2 regions of the Arthrobacter sp. NyZ413 genome follow, and region 1 is predicted to be linked to the other one. Evidence: riboswitches for the same ligand, from Rfam matches in the RefSeq annotation. Region 1 holds a riboswitch; the other holds the start of a gene.

What was found. Region 1 has a riboswitch for thiamine pyrophosphate ahead of thiO (glycine oxidase ThiO). Riboswitches for the same ligand answer to the same signal wherever they lie in the genome.
Region 2: linked by a shared signal. The riboswitch ahead of thiD (bifunctional hydroxymethylpyrimidine kinase/phosphomethylpyrimidine kinase) and the one ahead of thiO (glycine oxidase ThiO) in region 1 are both predicted to bind thiamine pyrophosphate.

Annotation. Positions count from the first base shown of each region.
Region 1 is NZ_CP155434.1:3,130,378-3,137,732, reverse strand. Features, by position in the region: gene ABCW42_RS14585 (DNA-methyltransferase) at 1-327, opposite strand, end outside; gene ABCW42_RS14580 (DEAD/DEAH box helicase) at 336-2,027, opposite strand; gene ABCW42_RS14575 (RNB domain-containing ribonuclease) at 2,286-3,809, opposite strand; gene thiE (thiamine phosphate synthase) at 3,903-4,592, opposite strand; TPP riboswitch at 4,620-4,739, shown strand; gene thiO (glycine oxidase ThiO) at 4,731-6,065, shown strand; gene thiS (sulfur carrier protein ThiS) at 6,062-6,298, shown strand; gene ABCW42_RS14555 (thiazole synthase) at 6,302-7,108, shown strand; gene ABCW42_RS14550 (4a-hydroxytetrahydrobiopterin dehydratase) at 7,170-7,355, shown strand, end outside.
Region 2 is NZ_CP155434.1:2,713,101-2,720,455, reverse strand. Features, by position in the region: gene ABCW42_RS12685 (bifunctional folylpolyglutamate synthase/dihydrofolate synthase) at 1-150, shown strand, start outside; gene ABCW42_RS12680 (DUF4233 domain-containing protein) at 153-605, shown strand; gene ndk (nucleoside-diphosphate kinase) at 659-1,078, shown strand; gene ABCW42_RS12670 (vitamin K epoxide reductase family protein) at 1,163-1,861, opposite strand; gene ABCW42_RS12665 (Rne/Rng family ribonuclease) at 2,331-5,603, shown strand; TPP riboswitch at 5,748-5,844, shown strand; gene thiD (bifunctional hydroxymethylpyrimidine kinase/phosphomethylpyrimidine kinase) at 5,836-7,355, shown strand, end outside.

The sequences.
Region 1 (7,355 bases):
CAGGGTTCCGTCGTCGGCGAGGAGCCGCCAGGCCTCAAGGAGGCGCGGTTCGAGGAACGACCAGTAGTCGCTGAAGGCGTCGTCGTAGCTGTGCAGGGCGCCCTTGATGGTGTCGTAGGAGCGCCCCTTGAACCCGACGCGGTCGCCGTCGCCTTCGGCGTTGCGGACCATGCGCGTCTCTTGGCGCCGCTGGACGCGCCCCGTGTTGAATGGCGGGTCCACATAGATCAGTGTGAAGGCGCCGTCCGGCAGCGTAGGGAGGAATACCGCGTTGTCCGCGTGAACCACCAGGTTGCTGCCGTCCGGCGCCCAAACAATGTCAGTCATTGAGGCCGTTAAGCCTCGGTGCTCTCGCCGGACGTGGCCGGGGAGGAAACCACTTCGCCGTTGCGCCGGCGGGTGCGCGAGCGGCGGGCGCGGGCCGGCTTCTCGGTGCCTTCGCCGGACTGGGCGTCCGCTGTCTGGGCCGAACCTTCTGCTGCGGCTGCTTCGCCATTGGACGTACGACGGCGGCGCGTGCGGGTGCGTCCGCCCTCGCCCGTGCTTTCCTGCGAGGAAGCGTCTCCGGACTTGGCTGCCCGGCGTCCGCCGCGGCCGCCGTCGCGCCCTGAACGTCCGCCGGCCGAGCCGCCGCGCGAACGGGAAGTCTTCTTGCCGGTCTCGCCCAGGTCTTCGAGGACTTCAGCGTCGACTCCGGCAAGGGTGCGCTGGTTCCGCGGCAAGCGGCCCTTGGTGCCTTCCGGAATGTCGAGGTCGCTGAAAAGGTGCGGGGAGGAGGAGTAGGTTTCCACGGGTTCCGGCGTGTCCAGGCCGAGGGCTTTGTTGATCAGGGCCCAGCGGGGGACTTCGTCCCAGTCCACAAACGTGACGGCGGTTCCCTTGTTGCCGGCACGGCCGGTGCGGCCAACGCGGTGCAGGTAAATCTTCTCGTCTTCGACGCACTGGTAATTGATGACGTGCGTGACGTCGTCGACGTCGATGCCGCGGGCGGCGACGTCCGTTGCCACAAGGACGTCCACTTTGTTGTTCCGGAAGGCACGCAGGGCCTGCTCGCGGGCACCCTGGCCGAGATCGCCGTGGATGGCCGCAGCCGCGAAGCCGCGGTCGACCAGTTCCTCGGCGACTTTGGCCGCGGTGCGCTTGGTCTTCGTGAAGATGATGGTCCGGCCACGGCCGCGGGCCTGCAGGATCCGGGACACGACCTCGGTCTTGTCCATGCTGTGGGCGCGGTAGATCAACTGGCGGATGTCCCGCTTGGTCAGGCCTTCGTCGTTCGGATCCGCGGCCCGGATGTGTGTTGGCTGCGTCATGTAGCGGCGGGCCATCGCGATGACCGGACCGGGCATCGTCGCGGAGAAGAGGAGGGTCTGCCGGACCGCGGGGGTGGCGGCAATGAGAGTCTCTACGTCGGGGAGGAACCCGAGGTCGAGCATCTCGTCGGCTTCGTCGAGGATGACCATCCGGACGTTCTTCAGGCTCAGGTGGCGCTGCTTGTAGAGGTCGATCAGGCGGCCCGGAGTGCCCACCACAATCTCCACGCCCTTCTGCAAGGCTTCGATCTGGGGTTCGTAGGCGCGGCCGCCGTAGATCGTTGCGATCCGGGCATTGCGCTTCCTGGAAGCGGTCTGGAGGTCGTTGGCCACCTGCACGGCGAGTTCGCGCGTGGGGACGATCACCAAGGCCTGCGGCGCGCCCGGGACCGCCAGTTTATCGTGGCCCGGATCGTCCCGTCCCACGATTCGCTGGAGGGCCGGGATGCCGAACCCAAGGGTCTTTCCGGTGCCGGTCTTGGCTTGGCCGATGATGTCGTGACCACCGAGGGCTACCGGAAGGGTCATGGCCTGGATGGGGAACGGGTGGGTGATCCCTGCGTCGGCGAGGGATTCGACGATGTCCGCGCGGACGTTGTAGTCGGCGAAGGACTTTTCGGCGATCTCGTGGGGCGTCTCGTCCGAAGAGATGGTTTCTTCGGGCTCAATTGTTTCTGTTCCGTCTGTCAGGACTTCATGGGTGTGCAATTCACTCACGGTGGAGTTTCCTTATTCATTTAGGCCGCGCTGCGTGCTCAACGGTGGTGGCAATGCCGTTCCGGAGCACGGATGGCGCGCGGGCAAATCCAGTGGAAGCCGATCGCGGGCTATCTAAATACTGGCACTGGGGACCAGCTGGTGTATCTCAAGATCGCGTAGGGGCGGGCTTGTTGATGTCAAGAATTTAACTGAATCAACGACCGGGCATCCATTACTACCCCCACAGTCTAGCGTGAGGACGCGGGAAAACCCGGATCAGGGCTCCTGAACGCCCAAGGCATCGGCCTGGGAAAGCAGTTCGAACGTGATTTGGCGAGTGGCGATGTTGGCTTCAAGGAGCTTCACCCGGACCTTCGTCCCGGACTCGAGCTCTCCTTCGCAGCGTGCGGTGACCGCGGGCTCTGCGATCTGGACGGTGCCGTAGGGGTGGCCGTTGCCGTTACCGTTGGCGCCGTTCCCATTGCCATTGCCGTTTCCGTTGTTCTTCGAGGGCTTTGACCCGGCGATAACCACTGCGTCGAATTCCTGGCCGACATGGTTCACCAAGAGGGCAGCTTCCACGGTGTCAAGCGCGAGCCGCTCCATCCGGGCCGCAAGCTGGTCGGAAGACGCCATGATCTCCGGCAGGCTCGGCAGGGCGTCGCGCGCCCACGCAGGGATCGCCGTCCCGGCACTGAGCGCCTCGCAAATTACCAGGACGAAACGATCGATCAGGCGGCGCAGCGGAGCCGTCGTGTGGGCGTACGGTGCGCCGATCGCGGATTGCATGACGCTCTCCGGTACCTCGCCGTCAAAGGGCGTGTAGCCCGCGCCGCGGAAAAGCATCCCGGCCGAGTGGAGGATCGCCAGTTGCCTTGGATCCTTGGCGTCCAAGGTCCGCAAGTATTCGCCGTAACTGATCCCGTCATCCCACGGTTTGCCGAGCGCACCCGTCTGGCGCTTGAAATGGAGCAAGGACCGCTCATCCGGTGCCGGCATCGTGCGGAGGATTCCCACCTTGCCGTCGAGCATCAGCCGGGCCGCCGCCATCCCGGTCATGAGGGAAATCTGCGCGTTCCAGTCCTCCACCGGCAGCGACGGAGCGGCAACGATCCGGTAGCCACCGCCGTCGGGCAGTTGCACGATCTCCTGCTCCGGCATGTTCAGGCTTGCCCCGCCGCGAAGCCTCTCGAGTTCCACCCGCTTGAGCCCCACCTCCTTGAGGAGCTGAAGGACCGGATCGGCCGTTCCGGAATCGATCTCCGCCTGGACACCCTTGTAATTGAGTTTGGCGCGGCTCCGGACGCTCGCACGCCGGACGGAGACAGCACGGAACTCGGCGTCGGCGTCGAGGTCGAAATCCCAGACGAACGCGCTGCACGTTTGCCCGGCCAGCAGGCTCCCGGCGCGTTCGCTGATGATTTCCGGGTGCAGCGGGATCCGGCCGTCCGGAGCGTAGTAGGTCTGCCCCCGGTGGCGGGTCTCGGCGTCGAGCGCGCCACCGGGAAGCACGAACGATGGAACGTCGGAGATCGCGTAAAGAACCCGGTAACCGTTCCCCTCGCGTTCGATGAAGAGGGCCTGGTCGAGATCCGTGGACGAAGCGGGGTCGATCGTGATGAAAGGAACGTCCGTCAGGTCGACGGCGGGCAGGGTGTGGCGGGACACTGCGGTTTCGGCGTCGCGCAGTGCATCAGCGGGGTAGCCGGAAGGCAGCTCAAGTTCCGTTCGAAGGGACGCAAGCGCTTCCGCCAGCGTGTTCGCGGCTTCACTGACGTTCGGGGCTAGCTGATGTGACACGAAAGTCAGGGTAACTCCAAAACCTCCCGGAGTCTGCCAAACGGACCCCGGGAGGCACTGTCTCCCGGCCCGTTCCTGTTCGCGGCAGCGCGCCTACGCGGCCGCCGCATCGAGGGCAGCCAGCAACGACTGTGCAGCCGCCGTCGGGTCCGTCGCCTCCGTGATCGCCCGCACCACGACGATGCGGCTGGCGCCCGCCTCCACGACGGCGTCGACGTTGCCGAGGTCGATGCCCCCAATGGCGAACCACGGCAGCACGACGCCTCCCACGGTTTCCTCATCCGCCCTCTTCACTGCGTCGGCAGCGTACTTCAGCAACTCGAGCCCGACGGCGGTACGGCCCGGCTTGGTGGGCGTCGCCCACACGGGTCCCACGCAGAAGTAGTCGAGTCCGCTGCGGCCGGGCGATGCGGCGATCGCGGCGTCGATCTGCTCCGGCGAGTGGGTGGAGAGACCGATAACAGTGGGATCGTGGAGGAGCTTCCGGGCGGAGCGCAGCGGAATGTCCTTCTGGCCGATGTGGAACACGGGAGCCCCAGACAGGGAAGCGATGTCGGCGCGGTCGTTCACGGCCCACAAGCGGCCGTGTCGCTGTGCCACCGCATGCAGGACCTCGAGGAGTTCGAGCTCCTCGGCTGCCTCAAGGCTCTTGTCCCGCAACTGGATGATGTCCACCCCGCCTTGGAACGCAGCATCGACAAATTGTTCAAAATCGCCCTGCTCCTTGCGGGCATCGGTGCAGAGGTAAAGGCGGGCGGTGGTGTGGACATCGTTCAGGGTCATGGAAAACAGAGTAGTTCCTCTAAACTGGGCTGGTACCGCGGGAGCCGCGGCGGCAGTCACAATCGCCGCGCGGCTGAGAGGGCTTCAGCGCCGACCGCTTGACCTGATCCGGCTAGTACCGGCGTAGGGAAGGACTCCATGGACGAGCCAAAACCCCAGAACACATTCCAGCCTGCCCGCCTGCAGGCCGACGTAGCCGTGATCGGCGGTGGAATCATCGGCCTCGGCATCGCGTGGGAGGCCCGAAAATCTGGCCGCTCAGTTGCGCTGATCGATCCCGCGCCAGCCAGCGGCGCCACTTTCGCGGCCGCCGGCATGCTGGCGCCCGTCAGCGAATTGCACTACCAGGAAGAGGACCTCCTGGAGCTCATGCTCGAATCGTCGGCGCTTTGGCCCGGATTCGAACAATCGCTTCCGGCCTCGGCTTCCGGACATGGCACGGGATACCGCACGACGCCGACCCTCGCCGTCGGCGCGGACGCAGCGGACCGGCGCGCACTCGCCGACCTGCGGGACGTCCAGCGTTCCCACGGTCTCCAGGTGGAGTCAGTGCCTGTCCGTGAGGCCCGGGAACAGGAACCGCTGTTGAGTCCGCAGATTTCGTGCGCGTTCGCCATTCCCGGCGACCACCAAGTGGATCCCCGCAGGCTTGCGGCCACCATCCTGGCCGCGCTGAAAGACCACGAGCCCGCCGATCCCACCTGGACCGAGGGAACCGACGACGGCGTCACTGTCCCCGACCGGGCGAAGCAGCTCTTGTGGGACAGCGGACGAGTCGCCGGAGTGGCACTCGAATCGGGTACGCGAGTCTTCGCCACCGAGACGATCGTCGCCAACGGACTCGGTGCCGCCGCGCTCGGAGAATTGCCGGATGGGCTCAGCCTCCCGCTCCGTCCTGTTTATGGAGACATCCTGCGGCTGCGCGTTCCGGACAAGCTCCAGCCCCTCGTGACGGCTACTGTCCGGGGCATGGTCCGAGGCGTGCCCGTGTATATCGTTCCGCGCGAAGACGGAACCGTGGTCATCGGGGCGACGCAACGGGAAGACGACCTGTCCGGCGCGGGAACATCGGACAACCCAGTGTCCGCCGGCGGCGTCTACCAATTGCTGCGCGACGCCCAAGTGCTGGTGCCCGCGGTATCCGAACTCGAACTCCTGGAAGCAACCGCCCGCGCCCGCCCGGGCACACCGGACAACGCGCCGCTGCTGGGACGCGTCCAAAGCCCCGGAACCTCGGGTCACACTGGCGGCGAGGACGTGCAGGGCCTCATCGTCGCCACCGGGTTCTTCCGGCACGGCGTGCTCCTCACCCCGGCAGCCGGCCGGATCTGCGTCGACATCATGGACAACGTCGCCGATCCGCGTTGGAACAAATTCCGGCCCGGCCGCTTCTCACGACCACTCACAGGAACTGCCTCCGCTGACGGAGACCAGGACCTGACCTGCCAACACCTCTCGAAGGATTACGCATGAACATCAAACTGAACGGCGCCCAACACACCCTGGGTGAGGGCGCATCGGTCACTACTGTCGTCAGCCACATCACCGGACGCGCACTGGACGCCAACGGCCAGGCGAGCGACGGACTCAAGATCGGAGTCGCCGTCGCACGCAATTCCGAAGTGGTGCCGCGCAGCCAATGGGCGGCCACGGCGCTCGCAGAGGGCGACGAACTCGAAATCGTTACAGCAGTCCAAGGAGGCTGAACCATGACAACAACAAGCACCCAAAGTGCGGGCACCGTTACCGATTCCTTGGTGATCGACGGCGTCGAATTCAGTTCGCGGCTCATCACCGGGACGGGCGGGGCGCCGAGCCTCGACGGACTGGGCGCAGCCCTGCTCGCGTCCGGAACCGAACTCACCACGGTGGCACTGCGCAGGTACTCGCCGTCGGAAACCGGCTCACTTTTCCAACTGCTCGTAGACCACGGAATCCGCGTCCTGCCCAACACCGCCGGTTGTTTCACGGCCAAAGACGCCGTGATGACGGCCGAACTGGCCCGGGAAGCACTCGAAACGGACTGGGTGAAGCTCGAAGTCATCGCCGACGAACACACCCTCCTTCCTGACGCCGTCGAGCTCGTGGACGCAACAGAGAAGCTCGTGGACCGCGGCTTCAAGGTGTTTGCCTACACGAACGACGATCCCGTCCTGGCCCTTCGCCTGGAAAACCTCGGGGCTACCGCCGTGATGCCGCTGGGCGCACCGATCGGCACGGGCCTTGGCATCCTGAATCCGCACAACATCGAACTGATTGTGTCGCGTGCTTCCGTGCCGGTAGTGCTCGACGCCGGGATCGGCACCGCCTCCGACGCCGCCCTGGCCATGGAACTCGGTTGCGATGCTGTTCTGCTGGCTACGGCGGTCACCCGCGCACAGAACCCGGTCCAGATGGGCGAAGCCTTCAAACATGCCGTCATCGCCGGTAGGCTGGCAAGGCAAGCGGGCCGTATCCCGCGGCGGGAGCACGCCTTGGCGTCCTCGGCCATGGAAGGACGCGCCGAGTTCCTCTAGCGGCAATCAGCCCGTCGCATAAAGCCTCCCGAAACGGAGGCACGCCGGGGAAGGAACGAACATGGCGGGCAAGGACCAAATCCTCACCGGACCGGCGCTCGACGCCGCCTTGGCGGCACTGCCGGACTGGAAATACCGCTCTGGCGCGGTGGTCACCGTCTTCAAATGCCCGACGTCGGCTGCCGCGCTTGAGCTGATTGCCGCCGTCGGGCGCATCGCTGAGGCCCAGAACCACCACCCGGACCTG
Region 2 (7,355 bases), 420 kb from region 1:
GTACACATCGCCGAGAAGCTTGACGACGCGATCGAATGGGCCGTGGAGCGTGCCGAATCCAACGACGACCTCGCGGGCGGCGTGCTCGTGACGGGTTCCATCACGGTTGTGGCTGAAGCCCGCATCCTGCTTGGAAAGGCAGGTGCCTGAGCATGGCAAGGCTGACGAAAGCCCAGCGCGAGTGGCGCCCCGGCATGCCCAAGAAGCGCCGTTCCACCAAGGCGATGTTCGCCTCCACCGTGCTGCTCCTTGAAGCTTTCGTGGCGTTCTTCGCCACGTTGGCCGTTTTCGGGCTCAAACGCGGTGAAGTGGCGCCGGGCTTGATATTGGCCTTCGGTATCGCGTTGAGCGTGGTGCTGGTGCTCGCGTGCGCCGTCGTCAACAAGCCGTGGGGAGTCGCTGTCGGCTGGGCGTTGCAGCTCATCTTGATCCTGACCGGAATCGCGGAACCGACGATGTTCGTGGTCGGAATCCTCTTCGCGGCGTGCTGGTGGTACGGAATCCGTGCCGGTATGAGGATCGACCGCGAGAACGTCCAGCGTGACCGCGAGCAGGCAGAGTGGGACGCCGCGCACGGTGACGGCGCCACCGGGCAATCCGCCTGAGCCAAACCCCGTAAACTGGCTGGGAAACCCACACACCCATCATTGGAGCAACTGTGAGCATTGAGCGCACCCTTGTACTGATCAAGCCCGACGGCGTGGCCCGTAACTTGAGCGGAAGCATCCTCGCCCGCATCGAGTCCAAAGGTTACGTTCTGGCCGAACTGAAAAAGGTGAACGCTACCCGCGACCTGCTGGAGCAGCACTACGAAGAGCACGTCGGCAAGCCGTTTTACGAGCCACTGGTCGAGTTCATGCTGAGCGGCCCTGTTGTCGCCGCGATCTTCGAGGGCCACCGCGTGATCGAAGGGTTCCGTTCTCTGGCGGGCACCACGGATCCGACGACGGCGGCACCTGGCACCATCCGCGGCGACTTCGGCCGCGACTGGGGCCTGGCTGTCCAGCAGAACCTGGTCCACGGTTCCGATTCGGTGGATTCCGCCGAGCGCGAGATCAAGATCTGGTTCGGCGCGTAGCCGCCGCTCAACGAGATTACAGTTAAGGCCGATGTTCGAGAGTGAACATCGGCCTTAACTGTAATCTCGCGGTATGTGACGTCCTCAGTAGCCCGAAGTCCCGATGAACATGTTGATGAACGCGAAGAAGATGCTTGCGATGACGCCCACGTAGAGCAGGGCCGAGATAATCCAACCGGATTCGCCGAGGGTCTTGGCCAAGCGGGCAGGGGCTGGAATGACACCGTGGACCACGTTCCGGATGGTCACGAAAACGAACAGCGGGATCATGCATGCCCACACCACCATGCAGAGCGGGCACAGTATATGGATGGCGTAGAGCGCCTGGGACCAGAGCCACACGATGAAGATGAATCCGAGCGTTACACCGATTTGGAGTCCCACCCAGTACCAGCGGGCAAACTTGGCTCCCGCGAACAGGGCCATGGCTGTGGTGATGATCACGGCGAACGCCACGATGCCAATGAACATATTGGGAAAGCCGAAGACCGAACTCTGCGGGGTCTTCATTACGTCTCCGCAGGAAATCCAGGGATTGACGTCGCAGAACGTCCCGGCCTGGGGGTTGATCAGGACCTGCAGCTTCTCGAGGACCAAGGACCCGGAAGCCAACCAGGCAACCGTGCCGGTGGCCAGCAGCAGCCAGGCGAACGGCACATCGCGGACCATGCGGGGCAAGGCTGCCGCCGCAGCGTTCTTCCCGGATTTGTTGTTGCTTTCCTTGTCCTCGTTGAGGCGGCGGGCGTCGTCATTGGCCAGGTTCGGGCTGGCAGGGCTCGGCATGGTTCGCTGTCCTTTTCTGGAGGGGCCCGGCCATTCACCGGGGACTGCTCTTGGGAGGATTCTAGCCGCGGAGGCTGAAGGCGGCGTCCAGCGTGCGCGGCGGCACGGCAGCTTTACACCGCATTTTCCCGCTGGCGGCGCGGGCGTATGAGAGAATGGACATGGCCGGAAGCCGATCCACATGCGGATTCCGGTCCGGCATCTTGTTCCCAAGACCGCCAGCCGCCAGCAGGGCATGCCGGATCCGATGATCCTCGGTAGGCCCGCAGCGGCAATGGACGGCACCTGGTTGTGGCAATAGAACAACGGGTTTTGAGCAAGGCCGGCTTTCCGTGGATGCCGCACCCGCATGCCGGTGCGAACCGGAAAGACAACTACTGACTTCTGTCAACGCCTGCGGGTTTTGACAAATATTGCCCCTCTGGGCACCGGATGTGGCGGTTGCGCAAGGGCAGGAGTGTTGCCACATATGGATAATGAGCAAGTTGTAGCCGCCGCCGAAGACGCGGCGCCGGAAGCAGCCCCGGAGACGCCGAAGAAGGCCACCCGCACCCGCCGCAAGGCCGCTCCGAAAGCTGCTGCGGAGGCACCCGGGGAAGCGCCCGACGCCGGAGCTGACGCCCCGTCCGCAGGGCAGGTCGCCGACGCAACGGCTCCTGAAGCGCCCAAGGCGCCCGTCCGGCGCAGCCGGGCCCGCAAGAAGGTCGACGCCGAACCGTTGCCTGGTTTCGCTGAAGAAACTTCCCCTGAAGGTTCCGGGGACGCCGCGCAGGCTGCCGCCGTCGAACCCGAAACCCCGCAAACGGAAGCTGCACCCGAAAAGCCGGTGCGGCGCCGTCGTACGACGAAAGCGGCGGCAGCCGAACCAGCGGAGGAAGTCCCTGCTGAACCCGCAGCCGAAGAAGCACCCGCCGAAGAACCTTCAGTGGCAGTCGCGGAACCGGTCACTGAAGAAGAGGCCGAAGAGCTGGCCGAGAATGCTGAGCCGGCCGTCGCTGGGAACGCCGAGCCAGCTGCCGCCGGCCCTGCCGCGTCGCTCTTCCTGGAACCGGGCTCCATTACCTCCATGCTTTTCCAGGCTCCGGACTTGAGCACGGTTGTGCGCCCTGCCGTTGTCGATGAAGAATCCGAGGGCGGCGAACGGCCTGGCGATGACAACGAGCTGGATGAGGGCGGAAGTCGCCGTCGGCGTCGCAGCCGCGGGCGGCGTGGCCGCCGTGGGTCCGATCGCGATGAAGTTCCCGGTGAAGAGGCCTCTGTCGAGGGTGAAGAAAACGGGGAAGCCGAGGCCGAGGAAGCCCTGGAAGAAGGCGTGACCTCGCGTCGCCGCAGGCGGCGTCGTCGCGGCGACCAGGACCTCGAGCTCACCGGCGGCGGAGACGACGATCCGCCCAACACTGTGACCCGCGTCCGCGCTCCCCGCGCGCACGTGGAGTCCACGGGCCCGGATCGGGTCACGAGCGTCAAGGGCTCCACCCGCCTTGAAGCGAAGAAGCAGCGCCGGCGTGAATCCCGGGAGACCGGGCGTCGCCGTCAAGTGATCACCGAAGCCGAGTTCCTGGCCCGCCGCGAATCCGTGGACCGGCAGATGATCGTGCGCCAGCGTGACGACAGGATCCAGATCGGGGTCCTGGAAGATGGCGTGCTGGCCGAACACTTCGTGTCCAAGACGCAGCAGGACTCCTTGATCGGCAACGTTTACCTGGGCAAGGTCCAAAACGTCCTGCCGTCCATGGAAGCCGCTTTCGTGGATATCGGACGCGGCCGCAATGCGGTGCTGTACGCCGGTGAAGTCAATTGGGACACCGTGACGCTGGAAGGCAAGCCGCGCCGCATCGAAAACGCCCTGAAGTCCGGCGATTCGGTGCTCGTGCAGGTCACCAAGGACCCGGTAGGCCACAAAGGCGCCCGCTTGACGAGCCAGATTTCCCTTCCGGGACGCTACCTCGTCTACGTTCCCGGCGGGTCCATGACCGGCATCTCGCGCAAGCTGCCCGACGTCGAGAGGAACCGCCTGAAGCGGATCCTCAAGGACCGCCTTCCCGAAAACGCCGGTGTCATTGTCCGCACCGCTGCCGAGGGCGCTTCCGAGGAAGAGCTGACTCATGACATCAACCGCCTGCGCGCCCAGTGGGAAGGCATCGAGAGCCAGTCCACGTCCACGAAGATCCTTGCTCCGGAACTTTTGTACGGCGAACCGGACCTCACCATCAAGGTTGTCCGCGACGTCTTCAACGAGGACTTCTCCAAGCTCATCGTCTCGGGCGATGAGGCGTGGGACACCATCGAAGCCTATGTGACCTATGTGGCTCCGGACCTGGTGGGGCGCCTCGAAAAGTGGACGTCCGAGCAGGACATCTTCTCGGCTTGGCGCGTGGATGAGCAGATCCACAAGGCCCTGGAGCGGAAGGTTTTCCTGCCTTCCGGCGGTTCGCTCGTGATCGACCGCACCGAGGCCATGACCGTTGTTGACGTGAACACGGGCAAGTTCACCGGCAGCGGCGGCAACCTTGAAGAGACCGTCACCAAGAACAACCTCGAAGCGGCGGAGGAAGTCGTCCGGCAACTGCGCCTGCGCGACATCGGCGGAATCATCGTCATCGACTTCATCGACATGGTCCTCGAGTCCAACCGCGACCTCGTGCTGCGGCGCCTGGTCGAATGCCTTGGCCGGGACCGCACCAAGCACCAGGTCGCCGAAGTGACCTCGCTTGGCCTGGTGCAGATGACCCGTAAGCGGATGGGCACCGGGCTGCTCGAAGTCTTCGGCGAGCAGTGCGAAGTGTGTGCAGGGCGCGGTGTCGTCACCCACGACGAGCCCGTGGAGCATCGCCGGGCCAACGTTTTGGCCGCCGAGCACCACCACCCACGCGCCGAATCCCAGCCGGCAGGCCGCACTGAACCGCGGAAGCGCCGCCGCAGCAGGGGGTCGGGGCAGGGCTCGTCCGAGGCCCCGGTAACCACTGCGGGTGCCGTCCATGTCGAACCGACGGATCCCGGCCGCCAGGCCGCCACCCGTGCGGCCCTTGCCACCATTGCGGCCGCGGCCCATGCGGCACACGTGCACGACGACGAGCTGCGGCATGCCGCGGAACTCGCCGCGGGCGAGGCAACCGCGGAAGAGTCCGGCGCAGCGCCCGTCCAGGCTCCGGCCGCGACGCCGGGTTCGTCCGCGGGTGGGGCCGGGTCCTCCGGTGGACAGGAAGCCGCTGCTCCTTCGTCAAGCCCGTTCGGCATCGAGGAACGCGTGAAGCCCGTGTTGCGGTTTGGTGGCGAAGAAGTCGCCTTGCCCTTCGTCCACCACCCGGAGCCCCAGGCTGCGGGCACTCCGACGATGAGCCTGGACCTGCTGGCGAAGGCGTTTGCCGGCCTCGGCCATGCCCCGGAAGACGAAACCCCGGCAGGGGAAGGTCCCGAACAGGCTGCCCCGGAAGCGGAAACATCGGGAAGCAAGCCTTCCGAGGGCGAGGCTCGCGCGGAGGAAGCTCCCGCTCCTGGGCCTGCTGTGTCAAACGGGTCCGCGGAGTCTGCACCGCGCAGCCGCAGGGCACGCCGCAACCGTAGCGCCAGCCGGGCGCAGGGCGCGGCCAACGCCACGGATGTCGAACACCATGAGGCCTCCGCGGCTGCGTCAGGCGGCTCCGCCCACGAGGCCAAGGTCCCTGTTGAAGGATCCGCCAAGCCCACGTCGACAGAGGAACCGATCATCCTTGGCGTCGGCGTGCCGAAGTCCGAGCTCTGACGGTACCTTCATTCGAAGCCCCGGTGGTTTCCGCATCCGCGGACACTGCCGGGGCTTCTTCGTTCCGGCCTTCGGGCGGCCCGGGCCCCCAGCGGCTCGTCGAACGCTCGATCCACGGACTTCGTGTGATCCGGGTTAAGCTAAGGGACTGACACGGGGTGCCGCGCACCAAGCCGGCTGAGACCAGACCCGTTGAACCTGTCCGGTTAGCACCGGCGAAGGGATGTCCCGCATGGCTTCATCACCGCATTCACTCGTGTACCCGCTCAAGGCAACGCGCCGACGCGTGCCCAGGGTCCTCAGCATCGCCGGATCCGATCCTTCGGGCGGAGCGGGAATCCAAGCCGACCTTAAGAGCATCGCCGCCCAAGGTGGTTATGGCATGGCCGCCATTACGGCCCTCACCGCCCAAAACACGCAAGGCGTCACCGGGGTCCATGTTCCGCCTGTTGATTTCCTGCGCCAGCAACTTGAAGCCATCGGCAACGACATCGAAGTGGACGCCGTCAAGATCGGCATGCTCGGGGATGCCGCGGTGATCGAGGAAGTACGCCGCTGGCTCGGGAAGGTGCGTCCCGCCGTCGTGGTCCTCGACCCCGTGATGATCGCCACCAGCGGCGACCGCCTCCTCGCGGAATCCGCGGAAGCCGCGCTCCGCGAGCTCTTGCCCTTGGCCGATCTGATCACCCCGAACCTGCCGGAACTGGCCATGCTCCTGGGCGAATCCGAAGCCGCTGATTGGGACTCGGCACTCGCGCAGGGCAAGCGGCTGGCCGCCGCCTGTGGAAACACCGTGTTGGTGAAGGGCGGCCACTTGGAGGGACCGGGCTGCCCGGACGCCTTGGTGAACACCGTTGGACTGCTGAGCCAGGACGTCGTGGTCTTCCCCGGCGAGCGGGTGGAAACCCGCAACAGCCACGGCACGGGCTGCTCGCTCTCGTCCGCGATGGCCACCGCCAAGGTGCGGTCCGGCGATTGGGAGTCCGCCCTTCGCGTGGTCAAGCCGTGGCTCCACGGGGCACTGGCGGAATCAGCGGTGTTGGAAGTCGGCAAGGGCAACGGGCCGATCCACCACTTCCATGCGCTGGACAACGGCCTCCAGCCCGGGGAGTTCGCGGCACGGTTGTGGGAGGAGGCCCGCCCTGAACTGGACGCCATCCATGCCTTGGACTTCATCAAGGACCTGCAGTCCGGGGCGCTTGGCGAAAACCATTTCGCGTACTACCTGGCTCAGGATGCCATTTACCTCAACGGATACTCCCGGGTCCTGGCGCGGGCAAGCGCACTGGCTCCAAGCGAAGCTGAACAGCTGTTCTGGGCCCGTGGAGCCCAAACCTGCCTGGAGGTCGAGTCCGAGCTGCACCGGAACTGGCTGGCGACCCGAGAATCCAGCAGCCAGCCGGGGCCCGTCACGAAGGCTTACGTGGACCACTTGGTGGCGGCGTCGGCATCGGGAAGCTATGCCGTCCTGGTCGCTGCCATCCTGCCGTGCTATTGGCTGTACGCCGAGGTGGGCCGGCAGCTCCACGACGGATACCTCGAGTCGGGCGCACCGGCGGGGCACCCTTACGCCGATTGGTTGCGCACATACGCTGACGAAGCATTCGCCGAAGCCACCCGCACGGCCATCGGCATCATCGATGTTGCCGCAGGCGCGGCGTCGCCCGCGGAGCGGGAAGCGATGTTGGAGGCGTTTTCCCGGTCCTGCCGCTATGAAACAGCGTTTTTCGACGCGCCGCGGGTTCACGGCTG